One region of the Bradyrhizobium sp. Leaf396 genome, then DNA from elsewhere that is predicted to be linked to it. Evidence: predicted binding sites of a transcription regulator. Region 1 holds the regulator's gene; each other region holds the start of a gene.
The links. Region 1 encodes LexA, which represses DNA repair genes until DNA is damaged. Its sites were predicted from a motif close to TGTTCNNNNTGTGTTCNG; they were not measured.
Positions count from the first base shown of each region.

Region 2: a site for LexA is predicted at 2,495-2,512, ahead of ASG57_RS24955 (DNA recombination protein RmuC). Genes of this name have one in related genera too.
Region 3: a site for LexA is predicted at 2,235-2,252, ahead of recA (recombinase RecA). Genes of this name have one in related genera too.

Region 1 is NZ_LMQJ01000064.1:270,499-276,625, forward strand. Features, by position in the region: gene ASG57_RS32590 (nuclear transport factor 2 family protein) at 1-100, shown strand, start outside; gene ASG57_RS32595 (DUF2171 domain-containing protein) at 190-423, shown strand; gene ASG57_RS32600 (ComEC/Rec2 family competence protein) at 521-2,806, shown strand; gene ASG57_RS32605 (hypothetical protein) at 2,921-3,355, opposite strand; gene lexA (transcriptional repressor LexA) at 3,799-4,500, opposite strand; gene ASG57_RS32615 (molybdopterin molybdotransferase MoeA) at 4,678-5,889, opposite strand; gene ASG57_RS32620 (hypothetical protein) at 6,096-6,127, opposite strand, start outside.
Region 2 is NZ_LMQJ01000034.1:45,691-51,817, reverse strand. Features, by position in the region: gene ASG57_RS24960 (AmpG family muropeptide MFS transporter) at 1-1,071, opposite strand, end outside; gene ASG57_RS24955 (DNA recombination protein RmuC) at 1,265-2,464, opposite strand; gene def (peptide deformylase) at 2,635-3,162, shown strand; gene fmt (methionyl-tRNA formyltransferase) at 3,285-4,220, shown strand; gene truA (tRNA pseudouridine(38-40) synthase TruA) at 4,334-5,071, shown strand; gene dapE (succinyl-diaminopimelate desuccinylase) at 5,147-6,127, opposite strand, start outside.
Region 3 is NZ_LMQJ01000065.1:332,798-338,924, reverse strand. Features, by position in the region: gene ASG57_RS34590 (hypothetical protein) at 210-503, shown strand; gene ASG57_RS34585 (hypothetical protein) at 610-864, shown strand; gene ASG57_RS34580 (DUF2798 domain-containing protein) at 1,057-1,314, shown strand; gene ASG57_RS38900 (hypothetical protein) at 1,914-2,081, opposite strand; gene recA (recombinase RecA) at 2,344-3,432, shown strand; gene ASG57_RS34565 (hypothetical protein) at 3,706-4,512, shown strand; gene ASG57_RS34560 (hypothetical protein) at 4,868-5,518, shown strand; gene ASG57_RS34555 (hypothetical protein) at 5,561-6,127, shown strand, end outside.

The DNA.
Region 1 (6,127 bases):
TGCCGATCTCATGGTCAAGATGAGCTGGGTGATCGTCCGGGAGGACGGCGACTGGAAGATCGTCAACCACCATGCCTCCTCGCAGGCGCCGCTGATCTGACGCGCCTCGCCGCACACAGGATCCTCATCAGGTGCTGGAAACGAACGTGGGACTGGTGCGTTGAGTGGGATCCAAACAGGGATCCGGCCATGCAGAACATTGCAGAGCATATGGAAGTGATCGGCGCCGACGGCGTTCATGTCGGCACCGTCGATCGCGTCGAGGGCAATCGCATCAAGCTGACCAAGAAGGACAGTGGCGAGGGCAGTCACAAGGGTCACCATCATTTCATCGACAAGGGCCTCGTTGCCGACGTCGAAGGCAACAAGGTCCGTCTGTCCGCCAAGGCGTCGGTGGCCGTGACGATGGAAGAGGAAAAGTAGGGCGCTCGGCCGCTCGTTCCTGATCTGTACCGCTATCTGAGCAGTCGCACCTTCCAGTAGCCTCGTCGCCCGTCGCGTATCGCAAGGTGCAGGGGGAATGGCGGAGCGGAGCCGGCCAGTGCGCTCCCAGGGAGTCGCCGGGACGTGGCCAGTCGGCCGTGTCGCGCCCGCTGGCGGCTTCGCGCCGGCTGACCTTGGCCTTTGGCCCGCCATCGTCGAGACGCTGCGCCGATGGGCCCGCGCCGAGGCGGGGCCCGGCCGGTTGTTGCCCTGGGTGCCGGTCGCCTTCGGGGGCGGGATTGCACTCTACTTCGCCGCGGATCACGAGCCTGTGCTGTGGGTCGTGGCAACGACAGCGGCCGCGCTGATGCTCGGCGCGGTGCTGCTGCGGCGGAGCCGCCTGTTCGCCCCCGCCATCATGATCGCAGCGGTCGCCGCCGGCTTTGCCGTCGCGACCTGGAAGACCGCGCGCGTCGCTCACACCGTTTTGGCAAAGCCGCTCTATTCGGTGTCGCTGTCGGGGTTCGTTGAAGCGCGGGACATCCGCGAGCGCACCGATCGTTTCGTGCTGCGCGTCACCGCGATGGAGGCGCAGCGCAGCGACATCAAGCTCGAGCGCGTGCGTCTTTCGGTTCGGAAGGGAACGGCACCGGAGGTCGGCAGCTTCGTGCAGCTGAAGGCCCGGCTGCTGCCGCCGATCTCGCCGGTGCGCCCCGGCAGCTATGATTTCTCACGCGACATGTTCTTCCAGGGCATCGGCGCCTCCGGCTTCGTGATGGGCACGATCACGGCGTCGACGCCGCCGGATGCCGGCGGCTTGCGGCTGCGCTACGCGGCTTTCATGCAGGGCCTGCGCGATGCGATCGACGGGCGCATCCGTGCCACGCTCGAAGGCGACAACCGAGCGATCGCGACGGCGCTGCTCACCGGCCGGCGTGATGCGATCACCGCGCCCGTCAACGACGCCATGTTCGTCTCGGGGCTGGGCCATGTGCTGTCGATCTCCGGCTACCACATGGCGGTCGTCGCCGGCGTCGTATTCTTCGCAGTGCGCGCGCTGCTGGCGTTGATCCCGGGACTGGCGGCCGGCTTCGCGATCAAGAAGTGGTCGGCGGCAGCGGCGCTGGTTGCGGCTGCGTTCTACCTGCTGCTTTCGGGCGCAGAGGTCGCGACGCAGAGGTCGTTCTTCATGACGGCGGTGGTGCTGATCGCCGTGATGGTGGACCGCCGCGCCATCACGTTCAGGACGCTTGCGGTGGCCGCACTGATCGTGCTCGCGGTCGCACCGGAGGCCCTGGTTCATCCCAGTTTTCAGATGTCATTTGCCGCAACGCTCGGGCTGGTGGCGCTGGTGCAGATCGGCATGCCGAACCTGCTCGCATCGCCCGATCATTCCGCAACGGCGCGGATCGCGCTGTGGGGCGGCCGCGAGATCGCGATATTGTTCCTGGCCTCCTTGATCGCCGGGCTTGCCACCACGCCTTATGCCGCCTTCCACTTCCACCGCGTGACGCCATACGGCGTGCTCGCCAATCTCGGCGCGATGCCGGTGGTCTCGGCGCTGGTGATGCCGGCCGGGCTGTTGGGGCTGCTCGCGGCGCCGTTCGGGCTCGACGGCGTGTTCTGGTGGCTGATGGGGATCGGCATCGACTGGATGGTCGCGGTCTCGCGCTGGGTGGAGGCATTGCCCGGCGCGGTCGGCCGCATTCCCGCGTTCGGGATCGCGCCGCTGATCGCGGCGAGCCTCGGGGTCATCGTGATGGGCCTGTTGCGCACGCCCTTGCGCTGGTCCGGTGCGCTGGTGCTGTTTGCCGCGATCATCTGGGGGCTGTCGGTGCGACAGCCCGATATCCTGATCGCCGGGGACGGCGCGAGCGTCGCCGTGCGGGGCAGGGACGGGCATCTGCATGTGATCCGCGCGAGCAGGGATGGCTTCCTGCTCAAGCAATGGCTGGCTGCCGACGGCGATCCCCGCGACGCCGGCAGTGCCTCGCTGGCCGACGGTGTGTCTTGCGACGCGTCCGGCTGCGTCACGGCCTTGGCTGACGGGCGCTTGGTCGCGCTTTCTCTCCGCATCGACGCGCTGGCGGACGATTGCAGCCGCGCCGCGCTGGTGGTGACGGCGCGGCCCGTGCCCCCTGATTGCGCGGCGATGGTCATCGACCGGCCGCGTCTGGCCAGTCAGGGTGCACTGGCTCTGACGCGGAGCGGCGAAGGCTTCTCGGTTCAGGCCGTGAGGGCGCGCAGCGCAAGCCGCCCCTGGTTGCCGGCGGGCGCCGGCGAGGGAGACTTCGACGGCAGCCTCGCGCCGAAGACGGCACTGCCCCGCAATCGGGACGCAACGCCATCGGATGCCGACTTGCAGGCTGACGATGGAGGATAGACGGGACCAGGCGAACCGACGGGCTTCCATGAACGCACCCATACCATCTCGCCGGCCGCGGCCGGCGATGGCATTTTGATCCTGGTTCTCGACCTCTCGGTCGGAACGACGGCTTCAGTCGATCGGCAGGCGGGTGATCGTCGACCGGGTCCCGGCGGCGATCTGCGGCTTGTGCTCGCGCTCGCCAATTGTCTGGGTCACCGGCAGCTGCAGCACGGTCGCGCGCTGGCCTTCGACCAGCTGTGTCACCAGCACGGACTTGCCGTCCGGGAATTCGATCGCGTCATGATGGCGATCGGGAATGTGCGGATCGATCTTGCCGAACTTGCCGACGCGGGAGTTGACGGTGCGCGTCCAGATCCAGCGGTTATCGTAACGGACGTTGTCGGCAAAAGCGAGCTCGGTGCCCGGCAGCAGGCAGACTGCGACGGAGAGATCGGCTTCAGACGCGAAGCCGCGCGTTGAGGTGCCGCGGAACGTTGTCGTGACGATGGTCTCGCCGACTTCGGCCGGGCGCGTCGCGATGGCATGCAGGCTGTAGTCACACATCGGGTGCTCCTCATGTGAAGATGACCCGCACCTCTTTGAGGCGCAGGCCTCCAACAGGGTGGAAGCACGCAACGCTCTGCTTCGTTGTAGGCAAATCTGCGGCTGCGTCCGCAGGCCGCGATCACATTATCTTTCCCCAATCCAATAGGAACAAAGCTCGCTTCGGAGCATTTTCGGCAGCCGCATACGATTGCTCTGCAGACGATGCGGCGATCGTGCAACAGCCACGCGACCCCGATGCTGCCATCAGCGCTGCTGCGCTTCCGCTCAAAGCGAACCGACGCGCGGTCGTCGCCTTGAATCGGCGGGGTGCGATGCTGCTCGCAAGCAAGCTTGAGACATCGCGCGGGAGAAAAAGGGGCCGGATAATCTGCGCAGAACCAGAAAACCATCCAGCCGGAGCGATCCTCATCCGCGCCACAAAGCTCGGACGCTGGATCCGCTCAGTACTTCCGGTAAAGCCCGATCAGCTTGCCCTGAATTTTCACGCGGTTCGGCGGCAGGATGCGGACCTCGTACGCGGCATTGGCAGGCTCGAGCGCGATCGAGGCACCGCGGCGGCGGAAGCGCTTGAGCGTGGCCTCCTCGTCATCGATCAGCGCCACCACGATGTCACCGGTATTGGCACTCTCGTTGCGCTGGATCAGAGCCATGTCGCCGTCGAGGATGCCGGCCTCGACCATCGAATCGCCGCGTACCTCGAGCGCATAATGCTCGCCTGAGCCGAGCATGTCAGGCGGCACGCTGATGGTGTGGCTCCGGGTCTGCAACGCCTCGATCGGCGTGCCGGCTGCGATGCGCCCCATCACGGGCACCGCAACGGGACGCTCGCCTTCGTCCGCAGGCGGGCTGGACGTGGGGCGTATCCTCCCGAGATTGCCCTCGATGACGCTAGGCGTGAAGCCGCGGCGGCTGCCGGCAGCGGCCTGGAGCTCCGGCAGCTTGATCACCTCGATGGCACGGGCGCGGTTTGGCAGGCGGCGGATGAAGCCGCGTTCCTCGAGCGCCGTGATCAGGCGATGGATGCCTGACTTCGAGCGCAGGTCGAGCGCATCCTTCATCTCATCGAAGGATGGCGGCACGCCGCTTTCCTTCAGACGTTCGCTGATGAACCGCAGAAGCTCGTATTGTTTGCGCGTCAACATCTCGACCAAAGTCCCCCGGTTGATGTCGTTCGATTCCGAGACGATGAATTTCGGCGATAAGGCCGCTACATCTCGAAACAAATCATGAACGGACACTATATGTTCGATATGTGTTCCGCAACTGCTTAATTTACGGTGAACGGGGCGGAGTTCGCGGAATGCGTGTGGCCCCGCAGCTCAGGCCGGAAGCCGCAGCACCACGCAGGGCGTGCCGGCTTCGGCCTTCGGCGCGAACGGTGCGCGCACGAGAAGTAGCTGTGCCGCAGCAAGATTCGCAAGCAGCGAGGAGTCCTGATGGCTCACGGGAACAGCAACGAGCGCGCCGTCGTCGCGCAGCTCCAGGCGTGCGCGCAGATAATCCTCGCGCTGGTCGTTGGCAGCGAGATCGCGACCCAGCACGGCGTGCTCGCGCTGATGATGAATCATCGAGCGGCCCGAGAGCGCACGAATCAGCGGCACCATGAACAGGAAGGCGCACACGTAAGATGATACGGGATTGCCGGGCAGGCCGATCACGCGCATCGCGCCGAGCCGGCCGTGCATCATCGGCTTGCCGGGCCGAATCGCAATCTTCCAGAACGCCATCGAGATGCCTTCGTCCCTCAGCGCCTGCTGGACCAGGTCGTGGTCGCCGACCGACGCTCCACCGGTGGTGATCAGGATGTCGGCACCGCTCTCGCGGGCGCGGCGGATGCCGGCGGACGTGGACTCCAGCGTATCGGCGGCAACGCCGAGATCGATGGTCTCGGCGCCCTCGCTGCGCGCGAGCGCGTGCAGGGCGTAGCCGTTGGAGTAGACGATCTGGCCGGGACCGGGCGTGCTGCCCGGCGCCACCAGTTCGTCGCCGGTGGCAAGGATCGCGACCTTCGGACGGCGGCAGACGGCGAGCTGCGGGTGATTCATTGCCGCGGCCAGCGCCAGATCGCGCTCGGTGAGGCGGGTTCCCTTGCGCAGCAGCACGTCGCCCTCGCGGAAGTCGACGCCGGCGGGGCGAATGTGACGGCCGGGAATTGCGGCCTCCTTGATCGTGATGAGCTTGCCCTCGGCGATCGTGTCCTCCTGGATCACAACCGCGTCGGCGCCATCGGGAACGACGCCGCCCGTGAAGATTCGTACGGCTTCGCCGACGCCGACCCTTCCAGCGAACGGACGGCCCGCTGCGACCTCGCCCGTTACCGTCAGCCTGGAATCGATCGTGGCCGCATCGGCCGCCCGCACTGCATAGCCGTCCATCGCCGACATCGCCTCAGGCGGTTGCGTGCGCCGCGCCGCGACGTCGCGCGCGAGCACGCGATGGTAGGCCCCCTCGAGGGAAACCGTTTCTTCGGCCAGCGGCTCGGCGCCGGCCAGCACCGCCGCGAGCGCGTCAGAAACCGGCATCAGGGCCACGGGCGGAAACTCCTGCTGAGCAGATCGCTAATGCGGCGAGAGTTCTAGCGGAGTGCGAACGCGAGGCAAAGCGGGAAGCAGGATGATTTATCCTGCGTCATCAATGAGGCTCAACTCCGCCTGGGCATGGTCCGGAAGGTGAGACAGACCGGCATGAGGATGGCCACGGCGAGCACGAGAAGAACGAGCGCCGCGGCCAACGTCGGTCAACTCCCGCTTGGTCGGCCCCAGCCGTCGT
Region 2 (6,127 bases), on a different contig from region 1:
GAGAGTCAGCGCCCATTCATTGACGCCGACCAGTGCCAGCCACGTGAACGACAGGTTGGACATCGATTGGACGATGCCGCCGATCCAAAGGCTCGTTGCGAGCGAATAGCGCCGCGCCACAAAGCCGCCGGCGAAGCCGCCGGCCAACGTCGCGACAATGCCGACGCCCTTGACGATCACGGCATAGTCGTTCCGCGTGAAGCCGATATCGATCACGAACGGCACCGTCATGTTGCCGGAGAACGCGTCGGTGAATTTGAACAGCACGACGAAGGCGAGCACGACCCATGCTTCCTTGCGCCGCAGGAACTCCGAGAATGCGCCCAGCGCGGCATGAAGCACCCGCGATATCGCGCCCTCGTCCTGTGTGGCGGCCTCCGCGCGCTCGGATTGTGGAGGCTCGGTGGCGGCCAGTGCAGTCACCGTGCCGATCAGCACCAGAGCGGCCATCACCACGTAGCCCCACATCCAGGCTGCGCCACGCGGGACGATCGTCTCGAAACCCGTCACGATGAACAGGGCGCCCGCGGTCGATATCAGCATGCCGATGCGGTAGGCGGCGACATAGGCGGCCATGCCGGCGGCCTGCTCGCTTTCGGGCAGGCTCTCGACCCGGAACGCATCGACGACGATGTCCTGCGTCGAGGACATTGTCGCGACCAGCAGCGCACCGAGCGCGACGAACAAGGGTGAGCGTGCCGGATCGGTCAGCGCTAACAGCAGAATCGCGCCGATCAGCAGCAATTGCGAGAACACCAGCCACCCGCGGCGACGTCCGAAGGCACGCGTGAAGAACGGCACGTGCAGCGCGTCAACCAGCGGCGCCCACAGGAATTTCAAGGTGTATGGCGTTCCGACCAGCGCAAAGAGCCCGATCGTTCCGAGATCGACCCCCGCCTCGGCCATCCACACCAGCAGCGTCGATCCCGACAGCGCCAGCGGCAGCCCCGAGGAGAAGCCGAGGAACAGCACGATCAACACCCGCGGCTGCAGGTAAACGGAAAGGCTTTCGCGCCAGGAGGCGACGGGTGCAGTGCTTGCGGCAGGAGAGGTCGCGTCGGGGGCGGTCATGGCGGCGGTGTTAGCAGATTCCGGGGGAAAAGACTCTCGCGGTAGCTGGTGAGACGGGAGAGCTTCCGGCTCGATCGGTGTCATCGTCCGCGAAGGCGGTCGATCCAGTAATCACCAGCGGCTCGGTTCAATCACAATTGCTGCGGCGTACCGGATACCCCGCCTTCGCGGGGTATGACGGCGTGCCCCAATCTCACTCCCCCGCCTGGAGCTTCCGCGGGAACAGCTCTGCCGCTCCCGTCGCCACCAGCCGCGGACCCTCCGGCGCGTCGCTCTTGCTGAAATCGAGCTCCTCGATTCGTCCGGCACGCTTCTCGATCTTGTCGGCGGAGATCAGCACCTGGCGGACGTCCTCGTTGACGTCGGCGAAATGCTTCTGCAGCTTCAGCACACGGTCGCGCAGACGGCCGAGGTCGTCGCCGAGCTTGATCACTTCGGTGCGGATCTGGTCGGCGGCGTCGCGCATGCGCGCGTCCTTCATGATCTGCTGCATCACCTGGATCGCGAGCATCAGCAGCGAGGGCGACACCAGCACGACGCGGGCGCGATAGGCCTTCTGGATCACGTCGTCGAAACCGTCGTGGATCTCGGCATAGACCGACTCCGACGGCACGAACATCAGCGCCATCTCCTGGGTCTCGCCGGCCACGAGATATTTCTCGGCGATGTCGCTGACATGCTTCATCACGTCGCCGCGCAGCCGCTGCGTGGCAACCCGCCGCTCCTCGTCGGTGCGGGCGTCGTGCAGCGCGGTCATCGCCTCCAGCGGAAACTTGGCGTCGATGCAAAGCGGGCGCTGGTCGGGCAGGAACACGACGCAGTCGGGCCGCTTGCCGGTCGAGAGCGTGAACTGGAACTCGTAGGAGCCTTTGGGGAGACCGTCCTGGACGATCGCCTCCATCCGTGCCTGGCCGAAGGCGCCGCGCGACTGCTTGTTGGCGAGCACGTCGCGCAACGTGGTCACCTGCGTGGTGAGGTCCGTGAGGTTCTTGTGCGCGTTGTCGATGATGCCGAGCCGTTCATGCAGGGCGCGCAGGCTCTCCATCGTGTTGCGGGTGGTGTGTTCCATGGACTCGCCGACGCGATGGGTCACTGAATCCAGCCGCTCGTTGACCGCACGAGCCATCTCGGCCTGGCGGCCGGCCAGCGCCTGGGTCATGGCATCGACCCGGCCCGACGACTCGCTCTGCGCCCGCAGCACCTCGCTCAGCCGTTCCTCGAGCTCGTCGGCACGGATTGCATTGGCCATGGCGAGTTCCGCGCCGCGCCGCCCCGAGCGCGCGATCACCACCGCGATCACAATCAGCAGAATGAGGACGAGCGTGCCGAAGCCGATCAGCACGTCAACGGTACGTACCGGCCAGTCGCCAACCATGAAGATGATTTCGTTCATGCAGCCTTGTAGCCGATTCGCAGGGTCGATGCGAACGAAGAGGGAACGTGTCGGGCGACAATCCCCTGATTTCCATGGTTAACGAACCCTGAAGCTTTCATGGTTGGTGGAGGATTGACGGAGTTCCGGTCCGCATTGACCGCATCCGGCATGGGGCTTAAATCGCCGCCATGGCCCTCAGAGAAATCATCATCCTGCCCGACAAGCAGCTGCGTCTGGTCTCAAAGCCGATCGAGAAGGTCACGACCGAGATCCGCAAGCTTGCCGACGACATGTTAGAGACCATGTACGACGCGCCCGGCATCGGCCTCGCTGCGATCCAGGTCGCGCAGCCGCTGCGGCTCATCACCATGGATCTCGCCAAGCGCGACGAGAACGGCGAGACCAAGCCGCTCCCGCGCGTCTTCATCAATCCCGAGATCATCGCCTCGTCCGAGGAACTGTCGGTGTATGAGGAAGGCTGCCTGTCGATCCCCGAATATTACGAGGAGGTCGAGCGCCCCGCGAAGGTGCGCGTGCGTTTCACCGACCTCGACGGCAAGGTGCACGAGGAGGATGCCGAAGGCCTCTACGCCACCTGCATCCAGCACGAGATCGACCACCTCAACGGCGTGTTGTTCGTCGACTATCTGTCGAAGCTCAAGCGCGACCGCGTGATGAAGAAATTCGAGAAGGCCGCCAAGCGCGCGGCGGAGTAAAACTCTCTGTCGTTCCGGGGGCGATGCGAAGCATCCAACCCGGAACCTCGAGATTCCGGGCTCGGCTCTTCGAGCCGCCCGGAATGACGGTCACTGATTGCGTCCCTCCGCAGGTTCGTCACATGCCCCTCCGCCTCATCTTCATGGGCACGCCCGATTTCTCCGTGCCCACGCTGCTCGAGCTGGTCGCACACGGCCACGAGATCGTGGCGGTCTACACCCGCGCGCCGAAGCCCGGCGGCCGCCGCGGCCTGCAATTGCAGCCGACCCCGGTCGAGGACGCCGCGCGAAAGCTCGGCGTTCCCGTCCTGACGCCAAAGACGTTGAAGACCCAGGAAGCGCTGGACGAATTTCGCGCCTTGGATGCCGACGCCGCCGTCGTCGTCGCCTATGGCATGATCCTGCCGCAGGCGATCCTCGATGCGCCGAAGCTCGGCTGTTACAATCTGCACGCGTCGCTGTTGCCGCGCTGGCGCGGTGCGGCACCGATCAACCGGGCGATCATGGCAGGCGATGCCGAGAGCGGCGTCATGGTGATGAAGATGGACGTCGGCCTCGACACCGGCGACGTCGCGATGGCCGAGCGCATCGCGATATCAGACAGCATGACCGCACGCGACCTGCACGACCGTCTCTCCCGGCTGGGTGCCGACCTGATGGTGCGCGCGATGGCCGCGCTCGAACGCGGCGGCCTCCAGCTCCGAAAGCAGAGCGAGGAGGGTGTCACCTATGCTGCCAAGATCGAGAAGGCCGAGGCGCGGATCGACTGGAGCAAGCCGGCCCGTGCCGTGCTGCGCCACATCCACGGCCTGTCGCCGTTTCCCGGCGCCTGGAGCGAGCTCGCGAACATCAGCGAAAACGCGCGCGTCAAGATCCTGCGCTGCGAACTCGCCAAGGGCACCGGCGCGCCGGGCGAGGTGCTCGACGATCAGCTCACCATCGCCTGCGGCGAGGGCGCGATCCGCATCCTGGAGCTCCAGCGCGAAGGCAAGGCCCGGGTGCAGGCCGCCGACTTTCTCCGCGGCATGCCGCTGAAGGCGGGCGCGAGGTTCAACTGATGCTGTCATACCCTGCGAAGGCGGGGTATCCAGCATGCCGAGGCTCCTGAGATCGAACCGAACCGTCACGATGTACTGGATCGTCCGCCTGCGCGGACGAAGACACCGGAAAGATGCCCCGCTACAAGCTCACCATCGAATATGACGGCGCGCCATTCTTCGGCTGGCAGGTGCAGGAGACGCTGCCGTCGGTGCAGGGCGCGCTGCAGGCGGCGGTGAAGGCGATGACAGGCGCGGATTTGCGCGTGCACGGCGCCGGGCGCACCGATGCCGGCGTCCATGCGCGCGGCCAGGTCGCGCATGTCGACGTCGACAAGCAGTTTCCGCCGGGCCGTTTTCGCGACGGGCTCAACGCGCATCTGCGCCCGCATCCGATCGCGGTGCTCGAGGCCGAGATCGTGCCCGACAGCTTCGAGGCGCGCTTCTCGGCCATCAAGCGCCACTACCGCTATCGCATCGTCAACACCCGCGCCAATCTCGCGCTCGACGTCGGCCACGCCTGGCGCGTGCCGCGCAAGCTTGATGCCGATGCAATGCATGCGGCGGCGCAGCGTTTGCTCGGCAAACACGATTTCACCACGTTCCGCGACACCGAATGCCAGGCCAAGTCGCCGGAGAAGACGCTCGATCAGCTCGACGTGATGCGCGACGGCCGCGAGATCACGATCGTCACCTCGGCGCGCTCCTTCCTGCACAGCCAGGTGCGCTCGATGGTGGGCTCGCTGGTCTGGGTCGGCGAGGGCCGCTGGAGCGCCGATGATCTGTCGGCCGCACTCGCCGCCCGCAAGCGCGCCGCCTGCGGCATCGTCGCACCGCCCGAGGGCTTGTACCTGATGAAGGTGGATTATTAACCCCTAATGCCGCCACCGCCGTCATGCCCGGGCTTGTCTCGGGCATGACGGCGGAGCGTTGGGCGAGAGTTAGCCCTACCCAAAATACCGCGTCAGTATCCCCCGATACACCCGCGTCAGCCTCTCCAAATCAGCCACCGGCACGCGCTCGTCGACCTGGTGCATGGTCTGGCCGACGAGACCGAACTCGATCACCGGGCAATAGCTGGAGATGAAGCGCGCGTCCGAGGTGCCGCCTGAGGTGGACAGCTCCGGCTTGCGGCCCGTCACTTCCTCGATTGCTGCCACCGCGAGATCGGTGAACGGGCCGGGCTTGGTGACGAACACGTTGGAGTTCGACGGCTCCCAGACGATGCGGGCCTTGATGCGGTTGCCGCAGGCCTTGGCGAGGCGCGCTTCGACCAGCTCGCGCAGGCTGGCCTGGGTGTGGTTGTCGTTGTAGCGGATGTTGAATTTCGCACGGGCCTCGCCGGGGATGACGTTGCTGGCCTTGTTGCCGACGTCGACCGAAGTGAATTCGAGGTTGGAGGCCTGGAACTGCGCGCTGCCATGGTCGAGAGGCTCGTCGGAGATCGCAACGATCAAGCGCGCGATGTCCGGCACCGGATTGGAGGCGCGGTGCGGATAGGCGACATGGCCCTGCACGCCGTCGACGACGAGCGTGCCCGATTGCGAGCCGCGGCGGCCGACCTTGATGGTGTCGCCGAGCGTCTCGACATTGGAGGGCTCGCCCAGCACGCAATGGTCGAATTTCTCGCCGCGCTCGGCGGCCCATTTCAACAGCTTGATCGTGCCGTTGATGGAAACGTCTTCCTCGTCGCCCGTGATCAGGAACGAGATCGAGCCCTTTCCGTCCGCGCGCGGCTTGCCGCCATTGCCGGCGAGATGCTCCAGCACCGCGGCGACCGAGCAGGCGATGCCGCCCTTCATGTCGACCGCACCCCGGCCATGCAGGACACCGTCCTTCACCTCTCCGGAGAACGCGCCGACGCTCCAGGCGCTCTCGTCCCCCGGCGGCACCACGTCGGTGTGGCCGGCAAAGGTGATGTGCGGCCC
Region 3 (6,127 bases), on a different contig from region 1:
TTTGCATGGCCGCGCTCGGTTTCGCGCTGGGCGGGTGCACCAAATGCGGGCCGGTGTGGGACGATTGGCTGCATGCGCCCAAATCGTGCAGATCGGATCGGCTCTAGCGGCACACGTTGCCTTGAGCGGCCCCTTGGACGCAGCCGGGCCGAAGCAAGGATGACACGGGCGGGGCGGTCCGCGCCTCATGGATGATCAAGGAGTGGATGATGAAGCTTTTCCGTTTGGCCGCGGTGCTGGCCGTGTTGGCGGGACCGGCCTACGCGCAAATGCCCAATCTCAATTTGCTGCAGGATGCCCCGAGCAAGACCCCGGAGGAAAAGGCCGCCGAAGCCGAGCGTGACAGGGCCTACAAGGAAACGCTGAAGAAGATCCCGGATTCCAAGGGATCGAACGATCCCTGGGGCGGCATGCGCTCCGATCCGCCGAAGCAGCCGGCGCCGAAGGCCTCGGCCGCAACCAGCGCGCCGAAGAAGACAAAGAGCGGCACGGCTGCCAACTGACCGCGAAACCCGTTCGGAGGGCGCAACGCCCCTTCGGACAGGACTCCTCTTCGTTCGGCCCGCGCCTACATTTGGTTGAGCGTATTGCGTCGAGGAGTAGCGGAAGATGGCCGATCGGCCGCGGGATCTCGCCGAGCGGATGGCGCGCCGGCGCAAGCTGGTGGGCAAGCCGGGCCAGATGGCCGGCGACGGCTATCTGCGCGAGACCTTCACGCTGCCGCGCGCAGCGGCGCGGGAAAGGGCGCAGGCCTTCTTCGCCCGCTACCCCAAGGCCGGCTATATGAGCGCCGTCGAGACTTGGCGCGAGCTGCCCGGCGGCGACATCGAGTTCACCATGCGGCGGCTGCCCAGCGCGGATTGACCGAGGCTTGATCCGAACGCGAGCCTCCGCTCGAACTCCGTGGTTCTCCGACCATGAACAAAGTTCCTGAACATCGCACGGGCTGCTTGCGGACACCGTTGAACTCTGAGGCGGTTCCGGCCAAGGTTCCAGATCGCTCCAGACGGCATGTGCCTTGCTTCTCTGATGGCGGCACGCAACCATGGACGTCCCATGCTCGGCATTCCCCGCCGTTATTCACATTTCGTCTTTGGCATCATCCAGTCCGGATTGACCTCGCTGATCGCGGCGGGGATCGCCAGCTTTCCCGCGGCCAGCCCGATGAGCTTCGTTCGGCACTGGATGGTGTCGTGGCTGATCGCATGGGCGACGATGCTGCCGATCGTGCTGCTGGCGGCACCCGCGATTCGCGCCTTCTCACTGCGCCTGACGCAGGGGGAGCGGGATCCGCGGGTCGGCCGGGAGGCATGAAAAAAGTCTCGCCTGGGAGCGCCAAGCGTGGCCGAGAGTCATTGGAGGCTGGGGTGCTGGGCTGCAACACCTGAGCGGAGCTACTCCGGCTGGCTCGGCTGACGACAGCCTGACGCGTCTACCCGCGCGACGGCTGGCGTAATCCGCCGAGGTCGCGATTGAAGGGCCGCAGACTGGCCCCGCACCCGTCCCAATTTCGACATCCGCTCGCGCCACTGCGGACATACCCGTCGGCAAGATCTGATCCGTCGGCAGTGCCATGGGGGAAACGTGGCGCGCCGAGAACGGGGTGGCGTCATGGATAACGTAGAGCGGTCATTCGCCGCCGCGACGGCGGTTGGCTTCGTGGTGCTGGTGATCGGCCTGGTGCTGCTGGCGGTGCTGTAGCGGGTGCGCGGCCGGGCCGGAGTTCGTGCCTTCCGATGGCAGGCGCAGTCACATCCTGTCTGTCAAAACTGCAAAACAACCCCATGCACAGTAGGCTGCCCGGCAATTTGCTTGGTCCGCCAATGGCTTGAACATGGTGTTCAGATACCTCAAGCCTTCGTTGCGCCCCTCAAGCCCGGCGATGGCCAGTTCCGAAGCCGGGTCCTTGCTTCTCAGTGAATCCTGACCTCGTTCAGGGGAAGGTGGAGCTCGGCGGCACGCTCCTGGCGATCCTTCCTGCGGAACTCGTTCTCCTGTCGCTCGAACTTCGCCATCTCCTCGTGCGCCGCCTCGAGCAGCTGATGGCGCCACATGGCAGCGCCGTGCGTGGTTTCCGTCATGGTCATGGTCCCCAGAGTTGCGGTCCATGACCAGAGAAGGCCGGAGACCGCGAAAAGGTTCGGTGCCGTCGGATCGGAATTCTGACGGCATCTCGTCCGCGCGCCGTTGAGGCGCATCAAACGTGGAGCGAGGCCGACCGCCCAAATCCGCAAAAGAACATATTGCGAACATAGAACAGATAGGGTACATTGCCTTTATCGCCGAGCTGCCTCGCAATCGTTTGTCCCTCACGCGAATCCTCGCCATAAGGAGCACGACCCAATGTCCGCAACTGCCCTGCGTATCGTCGAAGGATCTTCCATGGACAAGAGTAAAGCTCTGGCCGCCGCGCTCTCTCAGATCGAGCGGCAGTTCGGCAAGGGCTCGGTGATGAAGCTGGGCAAGAACGACCGGTCCATGGACATCGAGGCGGTGTCCTCCGGCTCCCTCGGGCTTGATATCGCGCTCGGCATCGGCGGCCTGCCCAAGGGGCGTGTCGTCGAGATCTACGGGCCGGAATCGTCGGGCAAGACGACGCTGGCGCTGCATACGGTGGCGGAGGCGCAGAAGAAGGGCGGCATTTGCGCCTTCATCGACGCCGAGCACGCGCTCGACCCGGTCTATGCCCGCAAGCTGGGCGTCAACATCGACGAGCTGCTGATCTCGCAGCCCGACACCGGCGAGCAGGCGCTGGAGATCTGCGACACCTTGGTGCGCTCCGGTGCCGTCGACGTTCTCGTGGTCGATTCGGTCGCGGCGCTGGTGCCGAAGGCCGAGCTCGAGGGCGAGATGGGCGATGCGCTGCCGGGCCTGCAGGCCCGCTTGATGAGCCAGGCGCTGCGCAAGCTCACGGCCTCCATCAACAAGTCCAACACGATGGTGATCTTCATCAACCAGATCCGCATGAAGATCGGCGTGATGTACGGCTCGCCTGAAACGACCACCGGCGGCAATGCGCTGAAATTCTACGCCTCAGTCCGCCTCGACATCCGCCGCATCGGCGCGATCAAGGAGCGTGACGAGGTGGTCGGCAACACCACGCGCGTCAAGGTGGTGAAGAACAAGCTGGCGCCGCCCTTCAAGCAGATCGAGTTCGACATCATGTACGGCGAGGGCGTCTCCAAGATGGGGGAGATCCTCGATCTCGGCGTCAAGGCCGGCATCGTCGAGAAGTCCGGCGCCTGGTTCTCCTATGACAGCCAGCGCCTCGGTCAGGGCCGCGAGAACGCCAAGGCGTTCTTGAAGGGCAATCCCGACATCACCGCCAAGATCGAGACCGCGATCCGCCAGAACTCCGGCCTGATCGCCGAGCAGATCCTGGCCGGCACGCCCGAGCGTGACGCCGATGGCGAGGAGCCGGCGGAAGAGTAGGCCTCGACCAGCGAAGAGTTTTTCGCGAGGAGCGGGCACTGAGGACGTTGAGTTGCCGACGTCTTCGGTGCCCGTTTCGTTTCTGCGTTGCGTTGATCAGGTGGTGCGATGAAGCGGCTGATCTTGACCGGCTGCGGTGGCGGGAGTGATCTCGCTCGATCGGGGTTGGCCGAGATCGTCATCCCGTTCCATTTGAGTGGGGACCGCTCCCGCCGGCGGAAAAGCTCTCGGCTTATTTGGCGCCTACACCGCAGACCTTGGCCCGGCTGATCATTGGTCGGATTGGGTCCGCTGGCCACGGGGCGCCAAGGGTCGCAAATTATCGCTGGCGAGTTTTGCGAGCCGTACGACGAGATCGAATTCTGGTTCGGAGCGAATCCCCGCGACCAGCTGCAATTGGTCTGGTTGCTCGATCACCTCGGCAGTTTTCCTGTGCTGGCACAGAAGTTCGGGGTGCGATTGCTGGACTCCGACCTCATATTCGGTCCCGATTATGATTTCGCTGAGGGCGAACGCCATATTCCCATCGGGAACTTCGGTGCGAAGGAGTTCGAGATCGCCCGGTTGGCGTGGTTGTCCTACCGGGCGCCGACGCCCGAGGCCTGTATCGATCTGCTTCACCGCGATCTGGGTGCCTTGCTGGTGCTGCGGCCAGCGTTGCTTCAGCTTCTGGCAGAGCTCCCGTCTCCCTTGACAGGGCTAGGCGCAACCGAGATGCGATTTCTGGAGATGCTCGACTGGTTTGCAAACACGAATCCGTTGTTTCACCTACGCTCGCTACGGGGCACTTACGTCTGGGGTGAGGTCGAGCCGGGATATTTGCTCGAAGGCCTCGCCCTCGGCCCCAAGCCAGCTGTGGCCGGGCTGGGCGAAGAATTACGCGCCATCGACCTTGGCAATCTCGGAGCCCGGCACAAGGTTTACCTCCGCAGCCGGTCGTCGCTGACCGAATTCGGTAAGGCTGTCCTGGCCCATCAGGAAGACTTCAGCCGTCATAATCCGATCGACCGCTGGTGGGGCGGCACGCATCTGACCAACGATCGGCTGTGGCGCTACGGTCCTGTCCTGACGAAGCGCTGAGGAGGCCGACGTGACCGGCTTATTGTGACGACAGATTCGTCCGCCGCCGGCGCGTTACAGGTGGCGGGCCTTGCCGACCTCGTGATTGCGATCGAGCGCCTGCTTGTCTGGGGATCGCTGCCATCCACTGCGGAGCTCAATGCATTCCTTGCGCCGCATACGATGCACCCATCGGGTCTTCATTGGCTGGACGATACGCCCTCCTGGCGCCTCGAAAGTTCGGGCCTTAGGGGGCGCGGACTGATCGAGCTGTTGTCAGAATATGACTCGGTCGAACGGTGGATGGAGCCAGAAGCCAGATGCGCAATTGATCTTGCTCTGGCTGCTCGACCGTTGCGGCAGCGATAGAGCGGCGATGTCCAAACTCGTGATGCGTTCGCTGGACATCGCCGTGAGCGGCCTCAGTCCCGCAGGCCTTGCGAAGCTGAACCCGCCGATGGTCAAGCTCACGCAAGATCACGTTGAACTGGCCGGCCGCGCGTGGCGAGCTTATCGTGCGCCGACGCCGCAGGCTTGGTTCGGCCTACTCGAAACGGATTTGCGCTTGCTTCCGCAGCTGGAGCGTTGCGTCGTCGCGCTGCTCGAAGAGCTTCCAAACGTGAGCAGCGGCCTTGGGGCCACAGAAACGCGGATACTGGAATTGATTGCTCCGGGTGGGGTGCAGCCCTTTGACGTGTTCCCGGGACATCAGAAGCCTAACGAGCGTCGCGTCTTCGATTACTGGGAAGTTGGCGCGCTGCTCGATGGACTAGCGCGCTGCCCGGTGCCGGCCGTCTCCGGGCTGGAGGAGGGGCAATTCACGCTCGACATGCATGAGGATGCTCTTCTTCTCGTGCGATACAAGCAATCCCGCTTGTCGCTCATGGATCTGGGGAGGGCGGTGCTGGCAGGCGAGGATTTCCGCCATCATAATCCCATCCGCCGCTGGTGGGGCGGGACGCTTCTCGTCAGCGATCGGCTCTGGCGGTGGGATCGCAAAGGCCGGCTGTTGATTGCGCCTGGCTAACGCGTGCTCACCCGTATGGCTCATCAATTTTAAGGAGCGATCTTGTCACATCTGATCCTAGCGACCAACGATCGTGCGGAAGACGTGCTTCGCCAGTCCGGCCTGGCGAACGTCGCGCTTGGGTTCTGTCCGCGTTTTGTCTGGAGGAAATTGCCTTCGGACGAGCAGCTTCTGATGGGGCTGGAGCGCCGATCGGAAAAGCACCGCAATTCCGGCGATCACTGGCTCGATGACGTTTGTAGCGGTGCGCTCGACGGTTTCAGCACGCGCGATATCGGTTTCTTCGAGCTGTGCGCGAAGTTCGACTCGATTGACATATGGGTTGATCCCCAGCCCAATGATCAGCTGGTGCTCGTCTGGCTGCTGGACTTGCTTCGTCCATATAAGGAGATCACGACCAAGCTGAGCCTTGTGCATGCGGACGACACCATTTCGAACTATGATCCGGAGTCTGTCGCAAAATGGAGGCTGCCGGCCTTCAAGGTGACCGAGAACCACTTGGCGACGGCAAGCCGCGCCTGGCGAGCCTATCGGGCTGACACGCCACAAACCTGCTTCGATCTGCTGATGACGGACCTGATGATCTTGCCGAGACTTCGATCGGCGCTC